2 linked regions of the Telluria mixta genome follow. The protein of the gene in region 1 binds, or shares a complex with, the protein of each later gene. Links are inferred from orthologs where the notes say so. Each region holds a gene or a part of one and is shown in the gene's direction. Other genes may lie near its edges.

Region 1 (7,313 bases):
CAACGCCGACGACAAGCTGAAAGCCGTCTTCGGTGGCAAGGCGCAGGTATCGATGTTCGAAATGACCAAGCTGATCTCGGATCACCTCAAATAAGAACATCCGGCTGGTTGCCCCACTGGCCCCGATATAAAAAGCCCCGGCGAGCCGGGGCTTTTTGCTTTGCATGACATGCCTCATATGAGATTCGACCTGGTCGACCTGCAGCTGTTCCTGCACGTGCTGGACGCCGGCAGCATCACGGCCGGCAGCCGGCGCGCCCACCTGGCGCTGGCGTCCGCGAGCGAGCGTATCCAGCACATGGAAGAAACGCTGGGCGTGCCCCTGCTCGTGCGCGGCCGGCGCGGCGTGCAGCCGACGGCCGCGGGCCTCGCCCTGCAGCGCCACGCCCGCCTCGTGTTCCAGCAACTGGCGCGCCTGCGCGCGGAACTGGGCGAGCACGCGGCGGGCCTCAAGGGCCAGATCCGGCTGCTGTGCAATACGGCGGCGCTGTCGGAATATCTGCCGGAGCGGCTGGCCGGCTTCATGGCGCGCCATCCGGACGTCGACATCGACCTGGAAGAACGCACCTCCAGCGACATCGCGCGCGCGGTGCGCGAAGGCGGCGCGGACCTCGGCATCGTGGCCGACACGGTCGACCTGTCCGGCCTCGAGACCTTCCCGTTCTGCACCGACCGCATCGTGGCCGTCGCACAGCCGGCATTGGCGCGCACGCTCGTCACGCAGGAGGGACAAGCGGTGACGTTCGCGCGCCTCGTCGATTTCGACCACGTCACGCTGACGGGCGACAGCGCCCTGTTCCGCTACCTGAGCCAGCTGGCCGAACGCGCCGGCCGCACGTTGCGCGCACGCGTGCGCCTGCGCAGCTTCGACGCCGTGTGCCGGATGGTGGAGAGCGGGGTCGGGATCGGCCTGGTGTCCGAACCGGCCGCGCGGCGCTGCGCCCGCACGATGGACATCGCCGTGCTGGAGCTGGCCGACGCGTGGGCGGTGCGCCAGCTGTCGCTGTGCATGCGCAGCTTCGAGGGGCTGCCGCGGCATGCGCAGCAGCTGATCGAGGAAATCAGGGCGTAGGGTGAGAAAAATCAGCGGCTGGACACCATCAAGCCCTGCTTGAATTCCCAGTTCTTCCACGCCGCGAGCACCGCATTCGGATACTCGGGCTTGCCGCGGCTGCCGTTGTAGCGGCCGAGGGCGAGATACAGGTTGCCGCCTTCCATGTCGATGTACATGCGCAGGATCGAGCAGCCGTAGCGCAGGTTCGTCTGCATGTCGAACAGCGCGCGGCGGTTCGAATCGCCGATCACCTTCGTCCAGAACGGCATCACCTGCATGTAGCCGCGCGCGCCGACCATCGACACGGCGTACTTGCGGTACGCCGACTCGACCTGGATCAGGCCCAGCACGAGCCCCGGATCGAGGCCCGCGCGCGTCGCTTCGTACCACGCGATCTCGAGGAATTCCGTGCGCGTCTGGTCGTCCGGCAGGCGGCGCTTGAGCCGCGCCGACATCGCGTCGAACCATTGCTGGTAACGGACGCGCGCGACCTCGTCGCGGAAGGCCGGCTTGGGCGGCCGGCCATCGCGGATGGCGTTTTCGAGCGCGAGCCGGACCGAATCGGCAAGCGCTTCTTCTTTCTGGTTGCCGGCCTGCGCCGCGCCGCTGCTCATCAGTGCAGCGGCGAGCAAGACCGGGCCGAGCCGGGCTGCTGCCCGGCCAATCAACCGTCGTGCCATCACTTGCCCAGCTTGCCCTTGATGAAGCCGACCATGTCCGCGGCGGGAACGGCGGTCGCTTCGGCATCGCGGCGACCCTGGTATTCCAGGTTGCCTTCCTTGAGGCCACGCTCGCCGATCACGACGCGGTGCGGCACGCCGACCAGTTCCCAGTCGGCGAACATGGCGCCCGGACGCAGGCCGCGGTCATCGACGATGACGTCCACGCCGGCTGCCTGCAGCTCGGCATACAGGCGATCGGTTTCGGTCTTCACCAGATCGCTGCGGTCATAGCCCATCGGGCACAGCACCAGCTCGAACGGCGCGATGGCGTCCGGCCAGATGATGCCCTTGTCGTCGAAGTTCTGTTCGATGGCGGCGCCCAGGATGCGGGTCACGCCGATGCCGTAGCAGCCCATCTGCATCGGCGCCGGCTGGCCCTTCTCGTCCAGGTAGACGCAGTTCATCGCGGCGGAGTACGCGGTACCCAGCTGGAACACGTGGCCCACTTCGATGCCGCGCTCGATCGCGAGCTGGCCCTTGCCGTCCGGCGAAGCATCGCCTTCGACGACGTTGCGCAGGTCGGCGACGAGAGGTTCGGCCACGTCGCGGCCCCAGTTGGCGCCGGTCAGGTGGTACTCGGCCTCGTTGGCGCCGCACACGAAATCGGCCATGTTGGCGACGGTGCGGTCGGCCACGACTTTCACCGGCTGCTTCGTGCCGATCGGACCCAGGTAGCCCGGCACGGTGCCGTAGGCTTCCAGGATCTCGGCTTCGCTGGCGAAGCGGAAGTCCTTCAGGCCCGGCACTTTCGTGACCTTGACTTCGTTCAGTTCATGGTCGCCGCGCAGCAGCAGCAGCCAGTTTTCCTTGACCTGCCTGCCGTCGACGTCGTTCTCGACCGTCAGCGCGATCGACTTGACGGTCTGGTCTAGGCCGATGCCCAGCAGCTTGGCGACGTCTTCGCACTTGGTCGTCTTCGGCGTGGAGACTTTCGTCAGCGGCTGCGTCGCGGCGCCGCGCTGGGCGATCAGCGGCAGCGCCTCGGCCGCTTCCATGTTGGCGGCGAAATCGGAGTTCGGGCAGTAGACCAGCGCGTCCTCGCCGGTGCTGGCGATCACGTGGAATTCGTGCGAGCCCGTGCCGCCGATGGCGCCGTTGTCGGCCGCCACCGCGCGGAACTTCAGGCCGAAGCGGTTGAAGATGCTGACGTAGGCGTCGAACATCGTCTGGTAGGACTTCTGCATGCCTTCGACGTCACGGTCGAACGAGTACGCGTCCTTCATCGTGAATTCGCGGCCGCGCATCAGGCCGAAACGGGGACGGCGCTCGTCGCGGAACTTGGTCTGGATGTGATAAAAATTCAACGGCAGCTGGCGGTACGACTTGACTTCGGTGCGCACGACGTCGGTCACGACTTCTTCCGAGGTCGGCTGCAGCGCGAAGTCGCGGCCGTGGCGATCCTTGAGGCGCAGCAGTTCCGGCCCCATCTTGTCCCAGCGGCCCGTCTCCTGCCACAGCTCGGCCGGTTGCACCAGCGGCATCAGGAGTTCGATCGCGCCTGCCTTGTTCATCTCTTCGCGGATGATGCCCTCGACCTTGCGAATCACACGCAGGCCCAGCGGCATGTACGTGTAGATGCCGGAGCCGAGTCGCTTGATCATCCCGGCGCGCATCATCAGTTTATGGCTGACGATCTCGGCGTCGGAGGGCGCTTCTTTGAGCGTTGAAATAAAAAATCGTGAGGCGCGCATATCGGTGAATTCTTTTTAAAAAGAGAGGGTTATAATCGACCTAATTTTAAAGGATTAGCTGGCTGATGCATCCAATCTTTATACAAATGGGTCCTAAACACGTGGTGCATGCTGTTGTTCCTGTGCAGGTTGCGCGACAGACGTATCTGGATTGCTAGGTAAAAACGTAAGTAAGAGGGATCAGCCGGCAGAAAGTTTCGAGGTGAATTATGCTCGATCGTGAAGGGTTTCGCCCCAACGTCGGCATCATCCTGCTGAACGCCAACAACGAGGTGTGGTGGGGCAAGCGGGTGCGTGAGCATTCTTGGCAATTTCCGCAAGGGGGTATCAAATACGGCGAGACGCCGGAACAGGCGATGTACCGCGAGCTCGAGGAAGAAATCGGCCTGCGCCAGGAGCACGTCAAGATCGTGGGCCGGACCCGCGACTGGCTGCGCTATGAAGTGCCCGACCACTTCATCAAGCGCGAAGTGCGCGGTCACTACCGCGGCCAGAAGCAGATCTGGTTCCTGCTGCGTATGGTGGCACGCGACAACGACGTCAACCTGCGCCTGACCGACCATCCCGAGTTCGACGCCTGGCGCTGGCACGATTACTGGGTCCCGCTGGACGTGGTCATCGAATTCAAGCGCGACGTGTACCAGCGCGCCCTGCAGGAACTGTCGCGTTTCATCACGTGGCCCGCGAACGGCGAACGCCGCCACAGCTCGCGCTACCTGCGCCAGCCGCACGAGCGGCGCAGCCAGGGCGGCAATGGCAACGGTGGCAGCAAGCCGGCGGCGAATGCCGCGAACGCCAACGCCAACGCCAGCAGCAAGGCGGTGGCGGTGGCCAGCAAGGCCATCGCCGACGCGGCCGGCAGCTCCAAGATGGTGTTGGCGCAACAGGGTGTGACGCGCAAGGAGTGACCGGCGCGAGTAGCGCAGAAGCAACGCAACAAAGGCAAAGCAGCCGTGCGAGCGGTTGTCTTTGCCTTTTTTACGTTTAATGTTTCAATTTTGTTAAAGTTTCTCTCTTATGAAACTGATCGCCACCCGCCGCGGCCGCACCGATAAATACGACGACCTTCTCTGCGTGCGCCGCGACGGCAGCACGACCGGCTGCGCGATGCCGCGCCAGGGCATCCTGCCGCACGACCTCGTGCACTACGTCGTCGAGTCCACGCTCGGCTGGTGCCACGCCTTCTACGGCATGATCGCAGCGGGTGCCGACATCGGCCCCGCGATGGAACAGGCGCACGATCCGGGCAACGCGGCGCTTGCCGACCAGGCCATCCATGCGGAAGCCGTCGTCGAGAGCCTGCAGGCGCAGCTGTGGAGCGGCACGTTCGACGCGGCGATGTTCGACGAAGGCGTGCGCACGGCGTGCACGGGACGCGGCCGCAGCGTGCCGACACTCCCCGCGGATATCGGCAGGCGGCTGTTCGACGCGGTGCTGGCGCTCGACGCGCGCTGGCAGCAAGTGCCCTGGCACGGCACGCTCGAGCTGGACCTGCCGGATCTCTGACCGCGCAGCGAGGCCGGCGCCATCGCGCTACAATGACGCCCTTCCTCCTGGTTTTCCGACGGTTTTCTCCATGTTCACCCCCTCCTCCAACGACGTCCGCCGCTTTTTCTGCGAGGCCTTGCGCAAGCGCCGCGCGGGCGAGATCCTGACCCCGATGGACGCCATCGCCGCCGACTGGATCGAGCAGCATCCCGAATACCACGACGAGCTGACGGACGCGGATGCGGCGGTGGCGCGCGACTATTCCGTCGAAGGCGGCAAACCGAATCCGTTCCTGCACCTGTCGATGCACCTGTCGATCACGGAACAGGTGTCGATCGACCAGCCGCGCGGCATCCGCGCCGCCTACGAGGCGCTGGCCGCGCGCGTGGGCGAGCACGAGGCGCACCACGGCATCATGGAATGCCTGGGCGAGATGATCTGGTCGGCGCAGCGCCACGGCACGCAGCCGGATACCGACGCGTACGTGGAGTGCGTGCGCAAGCGCGTGCGCTGAGCAGACACTCCCGTAAAAAAATCCCTCGACCCGGCCATGCCGGTGCGAGGGATTTTTATTGGACGAAGCCTGATCAGCGCTTCGTGACGAGCGCTGCAGGCAGGCTTTGCAGGTAGGCGGCGATGTCGGCCATGTCGCGATCCGACAACGGCTGGGCCATGCCGGCCATGATCGGGTTGTTGCGGCCGTTGGCGGCTTTGTTGCCGCGCTTGTACGCCGTCAGCGCGTGCACGAGGTAGTCGGCATGCTGGCCGGCCAGCTTCGGATAGCTGGGATCGATCGGGGTCTTGTAGTCGGCGCCGTGGCAGGACGCGCAGTTGTATTTTTTCGCCAGTTCGGCGCCGTTGGCGGCATTGCCCGAAGCCAGTGCCTGGCCGGACAGGGCCAGCGAGGCGGCGCCCAGGGTCAGCGCGACGATCAGTTTATTCATGGCGCGCTCCTTACTTGGACGGGGTCTGTTGCGAATAATAGGCGGCGATGTCGGCGATGTCCTGGTCGGACAGGCTGGCCGCGATACCACGCATGGACGGGTGGTTGCGGTCGCCTTTCTTGTATGCCTGCAGCGCTGCTTCGATGTACTTCGCCGACTGGCCGCCGATCTTCGGTACGCGATAGACTTCAGGGAACGTGCCCTTGTATTCGGGGATGCCGTGGCAGCCGATACACTGTTCGATCTTGTTGGGTGCTGCCTTCGGATTGCCGACGATGTCGGCTGCGCCGGCCGTGCCGGCCATCGAGGCGCCGGCTGCCAGCACGAGTAATGCTGTTGAAATTTTCATGGATGACCTATCGTTGGGTTGAATCGATAGGGCGCCTTGCGACCCGTGCGGCGGCAGCAGGTTTTCTAGACCCCCGGTACTGCAACTGCAATGGCATTTTTGCCACGATCCAATCGATTCTATCCGAAGAATATAGTCGAGTCCATTGGGCAGCGCAGCATGGACGCCCTGCCCGCGTCGCGGTTCTGGCATATACTCGTCGGCATCTCCCTAGCACCGAGTCAGGCCCATGCACGCACCCCGACGCTTCGAAGGCAGCGACAACTACGTCGCCACCGCCGACCTGAAACTGGCGGTCAACGCCGCCCTCACCCTTGCCCGGCCCCTGCTGATCAAGGGCGAACCCGGCACCGGCAAGACCATGCTGGCCGAAGAGGTCGCGGCCGCGCTGGACATGCCGCTGCTGCAGTGGCACATCAAGTCCACGACGAAGGCCCAGCAGGGCCTGTACGAATACGACGCCGTCTCGCGCCTGCGCGATTCGCAGCTGGGCGACGAGCGCGTGCGCGACATTCATAACTACATCGTCAAGGGCGTGCTGTGGCAGGCATTCACGGCGCCGGAGCCGGTCGTGCTGCTGATCGACGAGATCGACAAGGCCGACATCGAATTCCCGAACGACCTGCTGCGGGAACTGGACCGCATGGAGTTCTACGTGTACGAGACGCGCGAGATGGTCGTGGCGAAGCACCGCCCCCTCGTGATCATCACGTCGAACAACGAGAAGGATCTGCCGGACGCCTTCCTGCGCCGCTGCTTCTTCCACTACATTAAATTCCCCGACCGTGACACGATGGCGGAAATCGTCAAGGTCCACTACCCGACCCTGAAGGCCGACCTGCTGTCCGCCGCGCTGCAGAGTTTTTACGAACTGCGCGACGTGCCGGGCCTGAAGAAAAAGCCGTCGACGTCGGAATTCCTCGACTGGCTGAAGCTCCTGCTGGCAGAGGACATCCCGGCGGAGATCCTGCGCAGCCAGGACGGCAAGACGATCGTGCCGCCGCTCGCGGGCGCCCTGCTGAAGAACGAGCAGGACGTGAGCCTGTTCGAGCGCCTGGTGGCGAT
Region 2 (7,359 bases), 1.1 Mb from region 1 along the record:
ATTCGCGGCAGCCGTACAGGTTGTCGAACTTCGATTTCGTCACGGAATCGTTGACGTTGATGGCCGGGAATGCCAGCTTGCCTTCCGCGTGCATCTGGTACAGGCGGTGCACGCCAGTGGTGGTTTCTTCGGTCACGCCCTGGATTTCCGGCAGGCGCTTCGAGTACCACTGCGGATCGACGGCCAGGCGGCCCTTGATCGCATTGAACAGGCAGATTTCTTCTTCCGAACCCGGCTTGTCCAGCACCGAGATGTCCTTCTCGGCGCGCACGCCCAGGTGCAGCAGCAGCGTGGCGTCGCCGCCGTCGTCCAGGATCATGTTGGCGTGGTTGTCACCCGGCCATTCGAAGATGCGATGGGTGTATTCCCAGTATTCGTCCAGCGTCTCGCCCTTGACGGCGAACACGGGCGTACCGACCGATGCGATGGCAGCGGCAGCGTGGTCCTGCGTCGAGTAGATGTTGCACGAGGCCCAGCGCACTTGCGCGCCGAGGGCTTCCAGCGTACGGATCAGCACGGCGGTCTGGATGGTCATGTGCAGCGAACCGGCGATGCGCGCGCCTTTCAGGGGCTGGGCGGCCGCGTATTCGTCGCGGATGGCCATCAGGCCCGGCATTTCGGTTTCGGCGATGCGGATTTCCTTCTCGCCCCACGAGGCGAGGCCGATGTCGGCAACGAGGTAGTCCTGGGTGGTGTCTTTGAGTACGGCGCTCATCACGCCCTCCTTTCAAGTTAAGAAAAAAGTAACGTGAGCGCGGTGTTGATGATCCGAGCCTGGCGAGATGGGGAATCTCGTCGCAACGCTCCTCGGAACTGGTAAGTGTAGCACGGTGAGCACCTTTGTGCTCACCGGCTGCAGGCGTTTTACAACGCCCGTGGGGGTGTTACGCGAGACCGGCTTCGGCGCGCAGCAGCGCGGCCTTGTCGGTGCGCTCCCACGTGAATTCCGGCTCTTCGCGGCCGAAGTGACCGTAGGCGGCCGACTTGGCGTAGATCGGACGCAGCAGGTCGAGCATCTGCACGATGCCTTTCGGGCGCAGGTCGAAGTGTTCCATCACCAGTTCGGCGATCTTCTCGTCCGAAATGACGCCCGTGCCTTCGGTGTAGACCGTGATGTTGATCGGACGGGCCACGCCGATCGCGTAGCTGACCTGCACCTGGCACTGACGCGCCAGGCCGGCGGCCACGACGTTCTTGGCGACGTAGCGGGCAGCGTAGGCGGCCGAGCGGTCGACCTTCGACGGGTCCTTGCCGGAGAATGCGCCGCCGCCGTGCGGTGCGGCACCGCCGTAGGTGTCGACGATGATCTTGCGGCCGGTCAGGCCGCAGTCGCCCTGCGGGCCGCCGATGACGAAGCGGCCGGTCGGGTTGACCAGGTAGCGGGTGTCCTGCAGCCACTCGCGCGGCAGCACCGGCTTGATGATCTCTTCGATCACCGCTTCCTCGATCTGGCTGTGGCTCACTTCCGGCGCGTGCTGGGTCGACAGCACGACGGTGTTCACGGACACCGGACGGCCGTTGACGTAGCGCAGCGTGACCTGGGACTTGGCGTCCGGACGCAGCCACGGCAGGCGGCCGTCCTTGCGCAGCTGCGACTGGCGCTCGACGAGGCGGTGCGCATAATAAATAGCGGCCGGCATCAGTTCCGGCGTCTCATCGCACGCGTAACCGAACATCAGGCCCTGGTCGCCGGCGCCCTGGTCGAGGTCGAGGCCAGCACCTTCGTCCACGCCCTGGGCGATGTCCGGCGACTGCTTGTCATAGGCGACGAGCACGGCGCAACCTTTATAGTCGATGCCGTAGTCGGTGTTGTCGTAACCGATGCGCTTGATGGTATTGCGTGCAACTTGAATATAATCGACGTTTGCGTGCGTCGTGATCTCTCCGGCCAGGACGACCAGACCCGTGTTGCACAGGGTCTCGGCAGCCACGCGCGCGCGCGGATCCTGTTCGAGGATGGCGTCGAGGATGGCGTCGGAAATCTGGTCGGCGACCTTGTCCGGATGGCCTTCCGAGACGGACTCGGAAGTGAAGAGGTAGTCGTTGGAAGACATTAAGGCTCCTGATACTGTTATGAAAATTGCCGCAGCACCAAGGCCTGCGACGCTTTAGCGAGATTTATATTCCGCTTCGCAAGTTGTCATTAACTCCGCGGATGCTACAAAGTGGTATTTTACGCTCCTCCAAAAATTCTGGCACAGCAACTCGTCGGTTCTCTACCCTAAATCAATAAATGCTTGTCCTTTTGTTTCGGATCCTGTCGTTTTTGCCGTTGCGCGTCCTGCATGCGCTCGGCGCCGCGCTCGGCTGGATCGTCTATCTGCTCTCGCCGTCGCACCGCCGGCGCCTGCGCGAGAACCTCGAACAGGCCGGCTACGGCGGCCATCTGCGCGCCGCGATCGCCGAGTCCGGCAAGGCCATCGCCGAGCTGCCGTTCGTCTGGTGCGCGCCGCAGGAGCGCGTCACCCGGCACGTCACCATGGAAAACTGGGAACTGGTCCAGCGCCAGCTCGACGCCGGCCGCGGCATCGTCTTCCTCACGCCGCACCTGGGCTGCTTCGAACTGACCGCCCAGCAAGTCTCGCTGCGCGTCGAACTGACGGTCATGTACCGCCCGCCGCGCCAGAGCGCCCTGAAACCGCTCGTCGAGGGTGCCCGCGAGCGCCAGCACATGCACCTGGCGCCCGCCAACCTGGCCGGAGTGCGCATGCTCGTCAAGGCGCTGCGGGGCGGCCAGCCGGTCGGCGTGCTGCCGGACCAGGTTCCGCAGGAAGGAGAAGGCGTGTGGGCGCCATTCTTCGGCCGCGACGCCTATACGATGACCCTGCCCGCCAAGCTGGCCCAGCTGGGCAAGGCCGATATCCTGACCGTGTACGCGGAACGCCTGCCGCGCGGCCGCGGCTTCGCCATCCGCTTCGTCCCGTTCGAAGGGTCGCTGGACGGCGATGCGGCCCAGCAGGCCGCCGCCATCAACCGCCAGATGGAGAAGCTCATCGCCTTCTGCCCCGCCCAGTATTTCTGGAGTTATAACCGCTACAAGAAGCCGCAAGGCGTCGAAGCACCGCACCCCGAGACCGTCGCATGAGGTTCCTGATTTTCCTGTTGTGGCTGCTGCACTTCCTGCCGCTGCCTGTCCTTGGTCGCATCGGCAACGCCGTCGGCTGGCTGATGTATTACGCGATTCCCAAGCGCCGCAAGATCGCGCTGGTCAACCTGCGCCTGTGCATGCCCGAACTGGGCGAAGCGGAGCGGGTCGATATCGCCAAGCGCCATTTCATGGCCTATTCGCGCAGCATCCTGGAGCGCTCGCTGATCTGGTGGGCGCCGTTCGAGCGCATCCAGGGCCTGATCGAGATCGTCCCCAAGGTGCCGAAGGAACAGATGGAAAGCGGCCCGACCATCGTGTTCTGTCCGCACTTCGTGTGCCTGGACGTGGCCGGCGTGGCGTCGCGCGTCGTGCCGCTGTCGACGATGTATTCGCCGCAAAAGAACAAGGCATTCGACGATTTGTTGCGTTATGGCCGCGAACGCTATGGCCCGGTGCGTCTGTTCACGCGCACCGACGGCATCAAGCCGATCATCCGCGCACTGCGCGAAGGCCTCCCCTACTTCATGCTGCCGGACATGGACTTCGGCGAAAAGGATGCGACCTTCGTCCCGTTCTTCGGCATCCCGGCCGCCACGTTGACGGCGATGGGCCGGCTGGCGGGCGCGACCGGCGCAAAAGTCATCCCGGTCGTCGCCACTTTCCTGCCCAACTACAAGGGATACCGGGTAGAGTTCTATCCTGCATGGGAAGATTTTCCGGGCGACGATATCATCGCCGCCACCCGTCGCATGAACGCCTTCATCGAGGACCGCGTGCACGAACATCCGGCCGAGTACTTCTGGACGCATAAGCGCTTCAAGACCCGGCCGCCCGGCGAGCCCTCGTTCTACGATTAATGACAGATACCATGAAACTCAAGTTCACCAAGATGCATGGCGCCGGCAACGATTTTATCGTCATCGACGCGATCAACCAGGACATCGACCTCGGCCCGGAACAATGGCGCCGCCTCGCCGACCGCCGCTTCGGCATCGGTGCCGACCAGATCCTGATCGTCGAGCGCCCGGCCACGGAAGGCAGCGATTTCCGCTACCGCATCTATAACAATGACGGCGGCGAAGTCGAACAATGCGGCAACGGCTCGCGCGCGTTCGTCCGCTTCGTCAGCGACAAGGGCCTGACCGACAAGCGCAGCATCCGCGTCGAAACGATGAGCGGCATCATCACGCCGCGCCTGGAAGACGACGGCAGCATCACGGTGGACATGGGCGCCCCGATCCTGGAACCGGCCCGCGTCCCGTTCGATGCGGCCGGCCTGGAAGGCGTTGCCGAAGGCCGCGACACGCTGTGGCCGATCACCGTCTCGAACAAGGGCCAGGAACAGACCGTGCTCGTGTCGACGGTCTCGATGGGCAACCCGCACGCGGTGCAGGTCGTCGCCGACGTCGACACGGCCCCCGTCCTCGAAACGGGCCCGCAGATCGAGCATCATCCGCGGTTCCCGCGCCGCGTGAACGCCGGCTTCCTGCAGATCGTGGACCGCGGCCATGTGAAGCTGCGCGTCTACGAACGCGGTGCCGGCGAGACGCTGGCCTGCGGCACCGGCGCCTGCGCCGCCGTCGTGGCCGGCATCCGGCGTGGCCTGCTGGACTCGCCCGTGCAAGTCCAGGCCCGCGGCGGCAAGCTGACCATCAACTGGGCCGGCGAAGGCCAGCCTGTTTATATGAGCGGTCCGGCCGAGACCGTGTTCGAAGGCGAAATCGACATTTGAAAATCGGGATCTGATTCAGGCGGCGAGCGAGTAGTCACCATCCGGCGCGCCGTCCGGCGCCGGGGACTCTTCCGGTTCGTCCGTCGCGGACTCCGCACTCGCCATCTCCGGCAGCAAGCTGCGCAGCCGGTACAGGCGCTGGCGGTAATTCCCTTCCGGTCCACCCAGACCGCAATCGACGTTCTCGAAGACGAGCGCCACGCGGTCGAGCAACTGGCGCTCCTGCGCCGTTTCCACCGAGATCAGCCGGCGCCGGCTGCGTCCGTAGCTGGCGCGAATGTCGATCACGAGGCAGTGGCCGCGGTCGGCGCCGCGGATGTCCAGCAACAGCGCCTCGGCCCGGCTCAGGCCAAAGGCCACCGCCAGTTCCAGGCGCGCGGCCAGCAGCGGATGGGCCGCCAGGTCGCGTCCGGCCAGCGCGCCCAGGTCTTTCCAGGCGCCGGGCAGGCGCGGCGCCAGCTTGCGCAGCGCGGCCGCGGCCTTGGGACAAGCCTGCGCCGCCGCCTTCTGCAACCAGAACAGCGCGCGCACGTCGTTGTTCTCGTTCTCGCGGCGCGCACGCCACGCCGCATTCCCGCATTCCAGCTGGGCGTCGCGATAGCCCATCTCCGCCGCGCGCTCCAGGTATTTCTGCGCTTCCAGCACATTGCGCTGGGAGAATTCCGGCTTGATATAGATGCGCGACAGGGCGTACCAGGCTTCGGCCAGGCCCTGCTCGCCGGCCTGCGTCAGCCAGCGCACGGCCTTCTTGAAGTTGGCCGCGCCATGGCTGCCGGGCAGGCGTTTGCCGTCCACCCGCATGCGGGCGCACCACAGGCCGAGCGCGAACTGGGCATGGCGGTCCTGTTCGGTCGCGGCGATTTCCCAGAACCGCAGCAATTCGTCCTGGCCGACGTCGTGCGGCGCCTCGTTCGCCGCGACGAGCCGGGCGCAGCGCGACAGCAGCAACACTTCGTCCGGCGCCAGGCGGGCGGCCGTGTGGTCCTGCGCGGCATCGGAACCGGCCAGGACGCGCGCCAGCGGGAGCGCCCGCTCCAGCCAGGCGGACCAGCGGCCCGCGTTCCAGTCCTGTTCCAGCAGGGCGAACTGCGCCGCGCCGACGCCGCTGTCCGCCGCCTGGCGCAGCCAGCGCTGGCCCGCCGGGCTGGCCACGGGCGCGCGGGCGGCCGGCTCGTCCGTCTCGGGCGGGGCGGCGCCATGTTCGCGCGCGAGCAGCCACTGCGCCTCCGGGAAGCCGGCACGGGCCGCATCTTCCAGCGCGCGCAGCGCCTTGGCGCGCTGGGCCGGCGTGCACTGGCCATCGTTCAGCGCGCCCAGCACCAATTGGGCGTAGACGAGCCCGGCGCGCACGAGGCCGCCGTCGTACGCCCGTTCGTACCAGCCGGTGACCGGCTGCAGGCTGTCACGCGCGAGATCGATCGGAATATGGTTCCCGATCAATTGCCATGCTTCATCGCAACCCTGCTGTGCGGCGCGGTCGAGCCAGTGGAGGGCCGTGGGCAGGCTCTTCGGCAGTCCGGCACTGCCGAACAGATAGAGCCGGCCCAGGGCCAGTTGCGATTCGGCGCGCCCGGCACGTGCGCCGCGGATGACCGCCAGTTCTTCACGATTTGCCATCGTCTTATCTGGATGTTAGAGACGCCTAGAAATGTACGCAGTTCCATTTCGCATGCACAATGCGCGAAGATACGCGCGAGATCGCCTGCGTTGCGCTACTGATGAGCTCATGTGGCGCGCACTGCGGTAACAATGGACGTCGGATGGGCCAGAGTCTAAAGCCGCGGCGATGCGATTCGGCTACGATTCCAAAGGCCTTTGAGCCCGCACAAACCCTGCCGTGGTACGGGGACAGAATGATGATGTTTAGAAACTTAAACGAGCCTTAAGGTGCGCCCGGTTTGCCGGCGCGGCCGTTTCGAAAATACAACAGCACGATTGGATTTATTGGCTTTCGACCAAGTGCAACAGTCATAATTGACAAATCAGACAATCTTGACGCATTAAGCATTTAAGGTTCACACATCCGAGTGTTCAGCAACTAATAAAAATCTCAATGCTCTCTGGATTCCTTCGATTCACTTTTTAGGATAAAAATTAAGATGAAAAAAACCCTCGTGGCAGCCGCTCTGCTGGGCGCATTCGCCGGTGTGGCACAAGCTCAAACCGCCGTTCAAATCTACGGTAACGTCGACGTCGGCATGGTCAAGCGTACCGACAACACCCTGGCTATCGGCAAGCGCGCCGCCAACACCCTGGGCTTCAAAGGCACCGAAGACCTGGGCAACGGCCTGAAAGCACTGTTCCAGATCGAAATGCGTTACGAGCCGGACACTGGCACCACCGAGAACAACGGCCGTCCGCTGTTCCAGGGCCAGAGCCGCGTCGGCCTGCAGGGCGACTTCGGTATGATCCGTCTGGGCCGTGGCCTGACCCCGTTCCAGGAAATCGTCGGTTCGTTCGAACCGTGGCACGGCCTGCCGTCGCCGGCCGGTTTCTACACCGACATCTCGGTCGCCGGCTTCAACTCGGCTCCGCTGGA

Evidence for each region. Proteins that work in one complex are often made in the same cells at the same time.
Region 2: the proteins of P0M04_RS12670 (region 1) and dapF are in contact, whole or in part, in a solved structure (PDB 5YGU), measured with the Escherichia coli proteins. The link is inferred for Telluria mixta from one-to-one orthologs.

Annotation. Positions count from the first base shown.
Region 1 is NZ_CP119520.1:2,822,072-2,829,384, reverse strand. The notes cover bases 2,681-5,525. They hold P0M04_RS12670 (RNA pyrophosphohydrolase), read left to right. Parts: upstream 2,681-3,676; coding sequence 3,677-4,375; downstream 4,376-5,525. Other genes in these bases: P0M04_RS12660 (DUF1841 family protein), read left to right, coding at 5,044-5,469; P0M04_RS12665 (hypothetical protein), read left to right, coding at 4,485-4,973; P0M04_RS12675 (proline--tRNA ligase), read right to left, coding at 2,681-3,467. Outside these bases: P0M04_RS12690 (SWIB/MDM2 domain-containing protein), read left to right, coding at 1-94; P0M04_RS12685 (LysR substrate-binding domain-containing protein), read left to right, coding at 179-1,072; P0M04_RS12680 (lytic transglycosylase domain-containing protein), read right to left, coding at 1,084-1,734; more of P0M04_RS12675, read right to left, coding at 1,734-2,680; P0M04_RS12655 (c-type cytochrome), read right to left, coding at 5,543-5,899; P0M04_RS12650 (c-type cytochrome), read right to left, coding at 5,910-6,248; P0M04_RS12645 (AAA family ATPase), read left to right, coding at 6,478-7,313. UniProt on the Escherichia coli protein: Master regulator of 5'-end-dependent mRNA decay.
Region 2 is NZ_CP119520.1:1,768,049-1,775,407, forward strand. Bases 2,998-5,888 are described here. They hold dapF (diaminopimelate epimerase), read left to right. Parts: upstream 2,998-3,956; coding sequence 3,957-4,820; downstream 4,821-5,888. Other genes in these bases: P0M04_RS07785 (lysophospholipid acyltransferase family protein), read left to right, coding at 2,998-3,085; P0M04_RS07790 (lysophospholipid acyltransferase family protein), read left to right, coding at 3,082-3,945; P0M04_RS07800 (tetratricopeptide repeat protein), read right to left, coding at 4,836-5,888. Also shown: ahcY (adenosylhomocysteinase), read right to left, coding at 1-715; metK (methionine adenosyltransferase), read right to left, coding at 885-2,054; more of P0M04_RS07785, read left to right, coding at 2,234-2,997; more of P0M04_RS07800, read right to left, coding at 5,889-6,437; P0M04_RS07805 (porin), read left to right, coding at 6,920-7,359. UniProt on the Escherichia coli protein: Involved in the succinylase branch of the L-lysine biosynthesis and in the biosynthesis of the pentapeptide incorporated in the peptidoglycan moiety. Catalyzes the stereoinversion of LL-2,6-diaminopimelate (L,L-DAP) to meso-diaminopimelate (meso-DAP).